Regions from separate parts of the Thiosocius teredinicola genome, predicted to be linked through region 4. Evidence: predicted binding sites of a transcription regulator. Region 4 holds the regulator's gene; each other region holds the start of a gene.
The links. The regulator sigma-54, encoded in region 4, starts transcription at its own class of promoters, with help from an activator protein. The targets are predictions, from matches to a motif close to TGGCANGNTNCNTGCTT.

Region 1 (3,391 bases), 630 kb from region 4:
TCTGCCTGGCTTTGTCTTAGCGCGTGGTTATTCCAACACGCATGTTACTTCGATAATTGTCCTGCCTTCGTTGTCGGTCCAGGCTTGCAATGCTCCGCGTAACGACGTCTCATCTGAAGCGCCTACGCCGATCTCGTGGCGCGATATCCAGATGGATTCATCTACGGTGTCGTGCTCATCATGCGGTCTTCCCTCGCTGCACGCTTGGCACAGTACTCTGTAGTTGGTAGTCCAGTCTTCAGCGATCATTCCGCGCTGTTCGAGTATTGCTTGCAACTCGTCTATGTCACTCTGTCCGTCGGCTTTGACGGTTACCTTGAATGTTTTGAGGGCCGAGCGTTCGAACAATTCGAGTACATTGAATACAGGTTTCTCGATCTCGCCGTGCATGCGGTAGCCAACCGGCGCACCGTCATGCAACACGATGTCGCCGGCAAAGTAGCCGGACTCCGGCAGCGGTACGTTCAATATTCTGGCTCTTGCCGGATCAATGCGTTGTGCCCAGACGACTTCAGCATTTCCATCCGGATTCAGCCTTACGGGGGTTAGCCCGAAATCACCTTCTATCGGTCCTTCTTCGTTGTCTATCGATATTCCAGCGTCCTTCCATGCCTTTCTTGCTGTGGCCCAATCTCTCAATGCGGTCGCGGCTATGGCCAGATTCCATAGGGCGCTTTCATCGTCCGGGTCCAGCTCATTCGCTGTCGCATTGAACGCGTACGACTTTTCCCAGTCGTTCCGATACTTGTAGATGAGCCCGATGTTGTAGTGGCTTTCCGCTTTCTCTGGAGCCAAAGCGATCGCTTTTTCGTATAGCACCAACGCTTCGTCGTCGTTTCCTGCGTCGCTGAGTATTTGCGCTTGCTTGTGCAGCGCTCGAGCTTTTCGTTTTTTAAAACTGAATATCGCCATTGGCTTACGAATGACTGCGTGTAGTAAGTAGAGAAAGGGTCAGGCCCCTCTGATCCCGAGTGCCTTGCTTTGGTCCTGTGCAGTGTGTCATCCGTCGTTGATGGATACAAAAAACCCCGCTGCCGCGGGGTTCCTTGCCACTAGCTTCAAGCCAGCTCTCAGGCGTCGCCGGCCTGCTTGCGTCTCCGGTAGTGACCGAATCCCGCAATACCCAGGCCCATCAGTGCGATCGTGCCTGGAACGGGTACACCGGTTCCTGTATCGCAGGGTGGTTGACTGCCGTCGTCGCAGGTTCCGAAGGTCACGCTGCCGATCGTAGAAGCGATCGCGGCATTGTCGAAGGCGTCGGATACGACGCCGTGGTAGGCAACGGGCGTCAAGACCTGGCCGTTTGGCTGAGTTCCCGCTGGCGCAAAGCTGGTCGTGGAATTGTCATTGACGCAAGGCGCCGTCGGGTCGTCGCGGCAGGGGTCCAGCCCGTTGATAGCCAGTGGTGAGGCGCTGTCGACCAATGCCTGGCTGGTGGGGTAGGTGCCAAAAAAGCCCTCGAATGGGTCGATGCCGATTAACGCGTTGATCTGGTTGATTCCGTCAACAAATACTCCCGACGGCTGCCCAGGCGAAGCGTGGTCAGTTCCGAGCACCAAACCGCCGCCACGCAGATCGAGCTGTGTGGCGTAGTTCTGAATCCATCCAGCCTCGGATGACATGCCATTGGCGTTCGTCCAGCCGGGTGCCGAGGAGATGATTCGGCCATCGACAATCAGGTTCTGGTCCGCGAGGCCCAGATACCAGTTGGCAATATTCTGATAGTTGGCAACCTGGTTTGCCGAGCTGTTGGGCCCCGTCACGAGGTCGTAGACCCAGACTTGTGAATAGCTGCTGAAGTCGGAAATAACCGTGGTGTTCAAGTCGACGTAATCGACGGTATTGCCGTCGGCGCTTAGAAAATTGACCAACGATTGACCGTCGGCGACGTAACTCGAGCTGCCTACGCGCCCGAAGAGAATGCTGGCAGCATTCGCCGACGATGCGGACAGCAAGCCGATTAAGAACAGTGATAAGCCGCGAGATTTATTCATTTTTCTTCGTACCGTGAAAGTCGTTTGTGATTTGAAGCGTTCTCCCGAGAAAACATCAAGGCAGTTTTTATGCCTGAGATTCGGGGTACGAGAAAAATTATTATATATTTCAGCGACTTGGCGTTTTCGCCAAAAGTGACCTGAAAAAGTATGTAAAGTTTTTCGACGTTTTCAGGTGATTTGCCGATGGGTTCGTACGCAGTACGTTGAAAGACCCGTTAGCTCCCGGGCCAGTTATTCGACGCAGGCCGTGCGGCCTGAGTGAGGGTAGAGAAGTCAGTAGGGATCAAAGATTCCGATCCTTTGATTTCCTTGATGTATTCATACGTGACATACAGGAACGATATCGATGTGTCTTTCACCCTGCATGGGGGGGCGCAAGGGGCATGCCTTGGTTGGCCAATGGCTCCTGTCTTCAACGATATGAAGCTGATATTTCTCGTTCAGTGAATCGGAGCTAAACCGCTCGACTTTCGAAAAATAGGGTTCATATCGATCGAAATAATCCATGCCGGGCGCTCGAACGTGATACTCCTCACTGGGGTTGGGCTCTGGATACTCGATAGTCCTTTCTGCCACCAAAGGCACAGGAAGAACCGCAACGCCATTTGGCTTCAGGATTCTGCGGATCTCAGAGATAGCCTTGATGTCGTCTGCAATGTGTTCCAGCACGTGAGAAGCAAACACGAAATCATATGTTTGATCTGCAAATGGAAGCTCCTGCAAGTCAACACGATGATCGACGCCTTTCATGGACAGGTCGGCTGTCTCGTATGTACCGAATCGCGCTGAGAAAAAGCCCCGGAAAAAAGGCTCCGGCGCAACGTGAAGCATGCTTAACGACGAATTGTCTCGTCCATCCAGTAAGCCTTTAACAACCACGAACTGGATTCGATGCCGTTCCAGCGAACCGCATGCTGGGCATTTGGCATGTTTTCGTAATCCAGTAGGAGGGTGAACATCCCGAAACGGGCCGCTGTAGTCACATACAGGGCAGGTAAACCTCTCTTTCTTGAGATTTCGAAGCAAGAACGGATAGCAACTGGCCTTGTTCTTCAATCTGCGCAGATAGAACTTAATACTCAAGACTATCTCCCGTCTGTTCGCCGTTGCACGCCGAATGAGCCGGCCCTTTCGGAGTGCTGTATGCACAACAGTCGTGCAGCCATCCGCAATGGGATTGCAGCTTGTCGGTCAAGAGATTCGTTGCGCTTGCGGCGGTGCAAGGGGGCTACCTCAATTTGTATCCTTCAAGTACTCAGCAAGATCATCCGTACGTTCTTTGGTTAGGCGCTCGCGGCAAGAAAGAACATACAGCCCTTCCGCCGTGCCGCCGCCGGCCCCCATTTCTCCTTCAAAAGCACACGTCGTATCCCGGTAGGCCAGCCAAGCGCGTT
Region 2 (3,391 bases), 1.1 Mb from region 4:
ACTTCGTGTAGATCGGGCACGTCGAGAGGAATGATGTCGCCGACTTCCAGCGCGGCGATATCGCGCAGCGCCAGGGTCGCTTCGCCGAACACACTGGCGATCTCGATGCTGGCGTTCATGACCTCTTCGCGCATCGCCAGCTCCCAACGTTCGTCGGTCTCGCCACGGTCACTCTGCACGCCCGCATCGAGCAGGTCGCGGATCGGTTCGAGCATCGAGTACGGCAGGCAGATATAGAAATCACCGCCGCCCGATTCGAGGTCGACGTTGAAGGTGGTCACCACAACAACCTCCGACGGCGACACGATGTTGGCGAACTGCGGATTGACCTCGGAATTGACGTACTCGAAGGTGATATCGAGCACCGGCTGCCACGCCAGTTTCAGATCGCCATAGGCCATGCCCAGCAGGATCTGCACCACGCGCAATTCGGTCGGGGTGAAATCACGACCCTCGATCTTGGTATGAAAACGCCCGGTGCCGCCGAAGAAGCTGTCAACCACGCTGAACACCAGCTTGGGGTCGAGCACGAACAGCGACTTGCCGCGCAGTGGCGATACCTTCGTTACGTTCAGGCTGGTCGGTACGAACAGACTGTGCACGAATTCGGAGAACTTCAGCATCTGCACGCCGGATACCGAGATATCCGCACTGCGACGCAACATGTTGAACAGGCTGGTTCTGAAATAGCGCGCGAAACGTTCGTTGATCATCTCCAGCGTCGGCAGACGACCGCGAACGATGCGGTCCTGGCTGGCGAAGTCATAACCCCGCGCCTCGCCCGGCTCCAGGCCCTCGTCCGTGCCGGTTTCGACGCCGCCGCTATCGACGCCGTGTAACAGCGCATCGATTTCGTCTTGTGAAAGAAGATCTGAGCCAGCCATGATTACTGCATCACGAAACGGGTGAAGTACACGCCCTTGATCTCGCCGGGCTCGTTCAGTTCTTTGAGCTGTTCGCCGAGATTCGTCTGAACCGCTTCCTGCAACGCCGTGACACCTTCGGGTGTCAGCAAGACGTCGGCCTGCTGTTCCTCGAGCAGGTTGAGCAGGTTGTGGCGGATCATCGGGTCGTTGGTGGTCAGGGTGTCGACCACGCTCTGGTGATGGGTTCGAATCTCGATCGCGACCTGCAACATGCCGGCATGACCGCCCGACGGCAGATTGACGATGAACGGCGGATCGAGCTTGTGGTACAGGGCCGGACCCTCTTCAGCGGCCGGCGCCTCCCCTGCCTCCTCGGTAGCGGCGGTCTCCTCGCCCTCTTCTTCGCCGCCCAGCAGAAAGAACGCTGCACCACCACCGACGAGCAGCAGTACGACGACCGCGGCGATGATGATGATCAGCTTCTTTTTGCCGCCGGGGGCCTGCTCTTCACCGGCGATATCTTTTTCGTCTGCCATGGGTGCGAATCCGTCCTCGATAGCGATTGTTGACGCACAGAACCGTTTGCAGCGGAGGACTGCAAACGCTGTGCCACTGCCAACGCGAATTTTTTATCCCTATTTTTCAATTACTTAAAATTTGCACTTGATTGAACGTCAGGCATTTGACGAATCAGCGGGGATTGCACGGGCTAAAAAATTGGCAGCCGGCGGGCCGCCGATCGAGGCATCGGGGTTACCGACGGGACGGTGGGGATGCCGATGTCGGCGCGGGGCGGCTCAGCGCCGCAGAACGGCGAGCCAGCGCCAGAAATTGAGCAGGCTGGCGAGCGAGGCGGCGACGTAGGTCCAAGCGGCGGCACGCAGGATGTCGCGTGCGGCCGGCACCTGGTCGGGGTGCAGATAGCCGGCCTCGAGAATCGGCATCGCCTTGCCGAACGAGGCATCGATCTCCACCGGCAGGGTCACGAACTGCACCAGCACACCGAAACCCAACACCAGGAACCCGCCGGCCAGCGAAATCAGCACCGGCGAAGGCGCCCTTGTCGCCAGGCCGAGCAAGGGGGCGGCAAACAACATCATCGAGCCAAGCCGGGTCGCCCAGATGGAGGCCATCGCCAGGCGCGAACGCAATTGAAACATCGGCTCATCGGCGGCGTGCTGCATCGCATGACCGCACTCGTGCGCGGCAACCGTGATCGAGGTCAACGTCTTGCCGTCGAACTTGTCTGGGGTAAGGCGTACGCATCTGGCCTGCGGATCGTAGTGATCGCCGGCGTCGGTGCGTTCGACGTCTACCCCGTCGAGACCGAGTCGTGCGAGCAGATGGCGCGCGAACTCGCCGCCGGTGCCGGGAAAGTTGCTCTCCGGCTCACGGTGGTAACGCGCCATGACCCGCTGCACCCAGAACTGCGGTAGATAGACCATGGCAACAACTGCGACGATGATCAGCAGATAGACCATTCAACCTTCCCATTCAACCTTCCCATTCGGCCGCCGCACGTTGGCCTGCCCGGACATCCACCCGGCCCAACAGCCAGCCGCCTGCCACGAACAGCAACAGCACGCTCAATATACCCATGCGGGCGCTGTCGCTCAGCACGGCGACCCAACCGACCAGCAGCGGGCCGACCACCGCAGCGAACTTACCCATCATGTTGTACAGACCGAACAAACGCCCGGCATGTTCCGTAGGGATTAGGCGCGCGTACAGTGCCCGGCTCATCGCCTGGATACCGCCCTGCACCAGGCCGATGACCACGGCCAGGCCGTAGAACTCCCACTCGGCGCGCATCTGCGATGCCCAGAACACGACGATCACATAGACCACCAGAGCCAGCCAGATCGCATGCTTGGCGCCGATGCGGTCACCGATGCGCCCAAAAACCAGCGCCGCGGGAAAACCGACGAATTGCGTGATCAACAGCGCGGTCAGCAGGCCCTCGGCGGCGAAGCCCAGCGACATGCCGTAATCGACTGCCATGCGCACAATCGTGTCGACGCCATCGATATAGCACCAATAGGCCAGCAGGAAGGTGAACGCCATCGGCAGGCTACGCAGCAATCGCCAGGTCGCGACCAACTCTGCCCAGGCCTGGCGCAATCCCCTGCCGTCGCGTGTCGTAGCATGACCCTGCTCATGGACATACAACATGACAGGCAGGGAGAACACCGCCCACCAGATCGCCACCATCAGAAAGGCCAGGCGTACCGACTCGGCCTTATCGGCCAGGCCAAAGCTTTGCGGATACAACACCATCAGCACATTGACCGTGAACAGCAGCCCGCCCCCGAGGTAACCCAGGGCATAGCCGAGCGCCGAGACCCTCTCGACCTCGTCTTTCGCCGCCACGTCGAGCAACATCGCGTCGTAGGTGACATTGGCGCCGGCGAAGCCGACCACGCCGAACACATACAGGCCCGCGGCGACCAGCCAATAACCCTCGGCGACCAGGAACAGGCCGGCGCTCATCAACACCCCGAGGGTCGTCAGCATCAACAGCAGGC
Region 3 (3,391 bases), 2.1 Mb from region 4:
GTGGCTCGTCGAGCGCCGCCGGCGCCGCTACGGGGGTGGGCAGCCACATCGGCGATTGCAGATCGAGCAGGGCAGTGGTTGCCAGCAAGTCCGACATGGTTTCGCGGGGTGCTGCTGGCGTGGCCAGCGGCGGTTCGACGATCTGTGTCACCGGCTCGTTCACCGCGGTGGTCAGAAAGCCGGGCTGCGACGCTGAATCTTCAGGCAGCTCGATCGTCAGCGGCGGCGGGATGCGTAGTGGGCGCGTTACGGTTTTCGGCTTCGCCGGTGCAGTCACCTTGGCAGGTTCGACCGGCACGGCCAGGCGCTTGTCGGGTTCGGTCTCGATCAACTCGGTTTGCATGATCGCGGTGTGCCCGAGCAGCACCACCATTACCACCAGGATGATGCTGAGTACGTCGACATAGGTGAGCAGCCAACTGGTTTCCGACTTCTCGGTATCCCAGGAGTACCAGTTGAGCGCGTCCAGCGGCGACTGGCCGTTGGACGGGATGGCTGCGTCGAAATGCGACATCAGGCGTGTGCCTTCGCCAGTTGCAGTTGCAGCGACACCTTCTGCATATCCTGCAGCGCGTTGAGTTCATCCATCATCTCGCGGATCAGCTCGGCGTGCTGGCGATCGAACAGCATCATGATGGCCTGCAGATGGGCCACGCGACGGTTGATCACGCGGCGGCCGCGTTGTTCGAGTTGGCTGGCAAGCGGCTTGAACACGAGGTTCGACAGCACCAGGCCGTACACGGTGGTCAGCATGGCGAATCCGGTGGCCGCACCGATACTGCCCAGGTCGCCCGAGCCCAGGCCGAACAGCATCTGCACCAGGCCGAGCAGGGTGCCGAGCATGCCGAATGCCGGCGCGTAGTTGCTCATGGCGCGCAACATGTCGACCGGGTGGCGCAGTTGGTCGCGCTCTTCGGCGATCTGGCGTTGCAGGGCCAGGCTGATTTGCTCGCGCGGAAAGCCGTCGAGCACGAGTTGGGTGCCGCGTCGCAGCACCGGTTCGGCAATCTTGCGGGCGGTGACCTCGGCCGGCCGGATTTCGCCGCGGCGGAAAGCATTTGCCGCATGGAAGAAGCGTTGCAGGCTTTGCTCGTCGTCGCCCAGGTCCTTCGGCTGGCGGCGAAAATCCACGACCAGTTGCCACAGCATCTTGATCGAGCTGCCCGAGTGGCTCATCAGCGCGGTCAACAATGTGCCGCCAAGAACCAGGAAAAAGCCCGAAACGATCGCGATCAGGCCGGAGCCGGGGGCAAAAACCTGAATGGCGACCGCGGTCAGCACGGCCAGCGAAAGCGCTTCAATGCGGTAACGTTCGAGCATGGTGAATCTCCGTCATCGTTCTCTCTGAGCGGAATTCAGCAAGATGCAGGCCAAGCGCTTCGGCGACTGCGGGTGAGTGGCGAGGAACGGGATTCGGGTTGTGCGCGTCGGATCAATCGGTGCGACGAAACTTGCCCGATAGCAGCACGTAGACCGCCCCGGTGCCGCCGTCCCAGCGCGGTGCGGTGGCGAACGCCAGCACGTCTTCGCGCTGCCGCAGCCACTGGTTGGTTTTCTGCTTGAGTACGGGCTGCTGGCCGGATCCGCGACCTTTGCCGTGGATGATGCGCACGCAACGTCGACCGATGTCGCGGTGGTAGTTCAGAAACCGCACCAGGGCCGGCTTGGCCTCGTGCACGCGCAGCCCGTGCAGATCGAGCGTGCCTTCGGGTTCGATCACGCCGCGCTGCAGGTCGCGGAACAGGCGGTTCTGGATGCCCGGGCGGCGGAACTCGAGGAACTCGCCGGTTTCGATCGCCAGGTCGGCGAGTTCGTCTTCCTGTTCGTCGCCCACCGGCAGGTTGAGCGGCTCGGGGCGACGTTTCTTACGGTACGGCTCGACCTGCTCCGGCGTGATCGGCTCAACGTCGCCCATCGCGGTCTGAAACAGGTCGCTGTCGTCGTTTTCGGGGGTGTCAGGTGGATCGCCCATGCTGTCGATTGAAACGGGTTCCCAACCATAGATCAAGGTGAGGCGGTGCACGGTTTGCAGTATCATCGGCGGCTTCAAGACCGGCCCGCAGTTGGGGGCGGTGCACAACTAGGACGGCATGCGAATTCTCCTCAGTAACGACGACGGCTATCAGGCACCGGGCCTGAAGGCACTGCACGATGTGATGGCGACGATCGCCGACACGGTGGTGGTCGCGCCGGACCGCGACCGCAGCGGTGCGAGCAACTCGCTGACGCTGGAGATACCGATTCGTGCTGCGACCGCGGAGAACGGTTTTATCCGGGTCGACGGCACGCCGACCGACTGCGTGCACCTGGCGATTACCGGATTGCTCGAACAGGAGCCGGACATGGTCGTCTCCGGCATCAATGCCGGCGCCAACATGGGTGACGACGTGCTCTACTCGGGTACCGTGGCGGCCGCGACCGAGGGACGGTTTCTGGGATATCCGGCGATCGCCGTGTCGATGTCGTCGCACACGCCGCAGCATTTCGATACCGGCGCTCGCGTGGCCGCCATGCTGGTGAAGCGTTTGTGCGAGCAGCCGATCGCGTCGGATTCGATTCTGAACGTGAACGTACCCGATATCCCGTTCGATCAGTTGCAGGGATATGCAGCGACCCGTCTGGGGCACCGCCACAAGGCAGAGCCGGTGGTGAAATCCGAAGACCCGCGCGGGCGACCGATCTACTGGGTGGGCCCAGCCGGCGCAGAGCAGGATGCCGGTCCCGGCACCGACTTCTACGCGGTGAGAAACGGCTTTGTCTCGATCACTCCCTTGCAGGTGGATCTGACCCGACACCAGGCGCTACCGGATCTTGCCGCCTGGTTGGAGGCCGGCGTATGACGCCGCTGAATCAAGGCATCGGCATGACTTCGCAACGCACGCGCGAGCGTCTGATTCAGCGTCTGCGCGACGAGGGTGTGCGCGATACGCGTGTGCTCGACAGCATGCGCAACACGCCGCGTCACATGTTCGTCGACGAAGCGCTGGCCAGTCGTGCCTACGAAGACACGGCGCTGCCGATCGGCAACGGCCAGACAATCTCGCAACCCTACATCGTCGCGCGTATGACCGAGGCGCTGATCGCCGAAGGACCGCTGGAAAACATTCTCGAAGTGGGCACCGGGTCCGGATATCAGACTGCCGTGTTGGCACCCTTGGTGCGCCGCGTCTACACCGTCGAGCGCATCAAGGTACTGCTCGATCAGGCGCGGCGGCGTTTTCAGGCACTGAAGATTCGTAACATCGTGACCAAACACACCGACGGCGGAATGGGGCTGCCCGAGTACGCGCCGTTCGACGGCATTATCGTGACCGCAGCACCGGAAGGGATACCGCTCGCCTTGGTCGAACAGCTGCGTCCCGGCGGACGCATGGTGTTGCCGATCGGTTTG
Region 4 (3,391 bases):
GGTGAACGCCGGCGCCTGGAGATCGCCCGGGCTCTGGCGGTACAGCCGCGCTTCATCCTGCTCGACGAGCCATTCGCCGGCATTGACCCCATATCAGTCATGGATATCCAGCGCATTGTCGGTCAACTGGCCGAACGCGGGATCGGTGTACTGATCACCGATCACAATGTCCGCGAGACCCTTGGGATCTGTCAGCGCGCCTACATCATCAGTGAAGGCAGCGTGCTCGCACTCGGTGCGCCGAAGGAGATTCTCGAGAACCCGCAAGTCCGCGCAGTCTATCTCGGCGAGAACTTCCGGCTGTGATTAGGCGTATGATTGCTGCGCAGCAACATCGCCAAATACTGCGCCTCGCCAAAGTCGGGAACGCCGGTCTGCACAGCGGGTTCGACTCGCGCGCAGTTGCGCTAGAATGGCATTGGGAGTCCGATCAAATTTCATACCAGATAGTAGCCGAATGAAGCCCACCATCCAGCTTCGACTGGGTCAACACCTGACGATGACGCCGCAACTGCAGCAGGCAATCAAGCTGCTGCAGCTGTCGACGCTCGATCTCAAACAGGAGATCCAGGAAGCCCTCGACTCCAACCTGATGCTCGAAACCGAAGAGGAAGGTACGCGTCGCGACGAAGCCGACAGCGAGCGCAAAAAGAGCGAGAACGACGGTGAGAATGCAAGCACCCAGAACAACAACGACGATTCGCGCAACGACCCGAACAACGAAAGCGAGGTCAAGATCGAATCCGAGGCCATGCCGGATGAACTGCCGGTCGATACCGTGTGGGATGACATCTACGACAGCGTCACACCCGCCTCTCCCGGCAGCGCCGCCAGCAGCGACGAAAGCCAGGACTTCCTGAATCAACAAAGCAGCGGCGAATCTCTGCAGGACCACCTGATCTGGCAGATGCAGCTGACGCCGTTCAGCCCGACCGACCTGGCGATTGCCGAGGCGATCATCGACGGCATCTCCGAAGACGGCTACCTGACCACGCCGATCGAAGACATCGTCACCAGCATGGATGATCCGGATATCGAGACCGAAGAGGTCGAGGCCGTGCTGCACCGCGTGCAGGCCTTTGATCCGCCTGGCATTGCGGCACGCGACCTGCGTGAATGCCTGTTCATTCAACTGCGCCAGCTGCCCGAAGACTTCGAGTGGCGCGAGCGCGCGCTGTTCCTGATCGGCGAGCACTTCGACCTGCTCGCGGCGCAGGACGAGGCGCAGATGAAGCGCAAGCTCAAGCTGGAGAGCGACGACCTGATGTCGGTCATCCACCTGATCCGCTCGCTCAACCCGCGCCCGGGTACCAGCGTTGCCAGCCAGCCGCCGACCTACGTCGAGCCCGATGTGTTCGTGTACAAACGTAACAACCAGTGGCGGGTCGAACTCAACCCGGATGCAGCCCCCCGGTTACGCGTCAACGCCGAGTATGCGAACATGATCAGGCGGGCGGACAACAGCGCCGACAACGTCACGCTGAAAAACCACCTGCAGGAGGCCCGCTGGTTCATCAAGAGCCTGCAGAGCCGCAACGATACGCTGCTGCGAGTTGCGACACGGATAGTCGACTTTCAACGCAATTTCTTCGAATATGGAGAAGAGGCCATGAAACCGCTCGTGTTGCGGGATATCGCCGAGGCGTTGGAGATGCATGAATCAACCATTTCACGGGTAACCACCCAGAAATACATGCACACCCCACGGGGCACCTTCGAGTTCAAATACTTCTTCTCCAGCCACGTGAGCACCGCCAGCGGTGGCGAGGCCTCGGCCACGGCCATTCGCGCGCTGATCAAAAAGCTGATCGGTGCGGAGAAACCCAACAAACCCCTTTCCGACAACAAGATCGCGGCCATCCTCGCTGATCAGGGGATCAACGTCGCCCGCCGCACTGTTGCCAAGTATCGTGAATCGATGGCGATCCCGCCGTCGAACGAACGCAAGCGCTTAGCTTGATCGAAAGCGCTGAAATGCAAGGAGAAAATCGATGCAAGTCAACCTGACCGGTCACCATGTCGACATCACCGACTCGATGCGTGCCTACGTTGACGAGAAGATCGCCCGACTCGAGCGTCACTTCGACCACGTCACCAACGTACACGTCATCCTGAGTGTTGAAAAACTCACCAAGAAGGCCGAAGCCACCGTGCATATCGCCGGTGCCGACGTCTTTGCGGATTCCACTCACGAAGACATGTACGCTGCCATCGACTCGCTTGTCGACAAACTGGATCGTCAGGTCATCCGCCACAAAGAAAAGATCAAGAGCCACCGTGGCAACGGACACAAAGATGCGTCCGTCGAAGCGGCGGGATGAACTGATCCGGTCTCACCATGCTACCTAAAGGCATCCTCACGTCGGGCAGCGTCAGCATCGCTGACCCGGCATCGAGCAAAAAACGCATCCTCGAGCAGGCGGCACGCCTGCTCGCACGGGATACCGACGAGCCGACGGCGGAGCAGATTTTCGAACGCCTGCTCGAACGTGAGCGCCTGGGCAGCACCGGGCTTGCGGGAGGTGTGGCCTTGCCGCACGCCCGCATGCCCGGCATCAGCGACACGCGCGGCGCATTCCTGCGCCTGGAAACCCCTATCGAATTCGATGCGCTGGACGGCCAGCCGGTCGACCTGGTGTTCGCCCTGCTGGTACCGGAAGACGCCAACGAAGAACACCTTCAGCTGCTCGCCCGCCTGGCGGCGATGTTCAACGAAGAAGAGCTACGCGCGAGACTGCGCGAGGCAGAGGCGAAGGAAGCGATCGCTATCCTGACCGGCCACTCCAGCTCCCATGCCGCATAGCATTCGCGTCCGCGACCTTTACGAAGCACTCCAGGAACGATTGCAACTCGAATGGCTGGCCGGCCACTCCGGCGCCGACAGCACCATTCTGTCGTCGAGCAGCGACGCCGGCACCGGCATCATCGCCGGCCCGCTGAACTACATCCACCCCAACCGCGTCCAGGTCATCGGACCGGCTGAAGAACGCTATCTCAACAGCCTGTATTCGCCGAACCGGCAGCAGGCACTGCAACAGTTGTTCGCCGAGCGACCGGCCCTGGTCATGCTGGTCGACCGCGTGGAAGGTCTTCCGGAACTGGCGGCCATGGCCGACGAGGCGGGTGTGGCACTGATGCGCTCGCCGCTCGGCGACAGCCAGGTCCTGGACAACCTGCAGTATTACGCTTCGCTGTTCCTGTCGGAGAAGACCACGCTGCATGGCGTGTTTCTCGAGGTACTCGGCATGGGCGTGCTGCTGACCGGCGACCCCGCAGTCGGCAAGAGCGAACTGGCGCTCGACCTGATCACCCGCGGCAGCCGCCTGGTGGCCGACGACGCACCCGAGTTCACCCGGATCGCGCCGGACATCGTCAGCGGCACCTGCCCGCC

Region 1: the regulator sigma-54 is predicted to act here: its motif matches at 2,053-2,069, upstream of B1781_RS20820 (PEP-CTERM sorting domain-containing protein).
Region 2: the regulator sigma-54 is predicted to act here: its motif matches at 1,462-1,478, upstream of B1781_RS06775 (flagellar basal body-associated FliL family protein).
Region 3: the regulator sigma-54 is predicted to act here: its motif matches at 1,357-1,373, upstream of B1781_RS13880 (motility protein A).

What each region holds. Positions count from the first base shown of each region.
Region 1 covers NZ_CP019936.1:4,405,433-4,408,823, reverse strand. The annotation lists gene B1781_RS20825 (tetratricopeptide repeat protein) at 28-912, opposite strand; gene B1781_RS20820 (PEP-CTERM sorting domain-containing protein) at 1,071-1,994, opposite strand; gene B1781_RS20815 (class I SAM-dependent methyltransferase) at 2,316-3,080, opposite strand; gene B1781_RS20810 (lysozyme inhibitor LprI family protein) at 3,231-3,391, opposite strand, start outside.
Region 2 covers NZ_CP019936.1:1,382,218-1,385,608, reverse strand. The annotation lists gene fliM (flagellar motor switch protein FliM) at 1-884, opposite strand, end outside; gene B1781_RS06775 (flagellar basal body-associated FliL family protein) at 887-1,402, opposite strand; gene B1781_RS06770 (zinc metallopeptidase) at 1,664-2,347, opposite strand; gene B1781_RS06765 (MFS transporter) at 2,361-3,391, opposite strand, start outside.
Region 3 covers NZ_CP019936.1:2,908,894-2,912,284, reverse strand. The annotation lists gene B1781_RS13885 (OmpA family protein) at 1-514, opposite strand, end outside; gene B1781_RS13880 (motility protein A) at 514-1,320, opposite strand; gene B1781_RS13875 (Smr/MutS family protein) at 1,433-2,038, opposite strand; gene surE (5'/3'-nucleotidase SurE) at 2,091-2,840, shown strand; gene B1781_RS13865 (protein-L-isoaspartate(D-aspartate) O-methyltransferase) at 2,837-3,391, shown strand, end outside.
Region 4 covers NZ_CP019936.1:242,416-245,806, reverse strand. The annotation lists gene lptB (LPS export ABC transporter ATP-binding protein) at 1-306, shown strand, start outside; gene B1781_RS01115 (RNA polymerase factor sigma-54) at 458-1,960, shown strand; gene hpf (ribosome hibernation-promoting factor, HPF/YfiA family) at 1,992-2,321, shown strand; gene ptsN (PTS IIA-like nitrogen regulatory protein PtsN) at 2,339-2,803, shown strand; gene hprK (HPr(Ser) kinase/phosphatase) at 2,793-3,391, shown strand, end outside.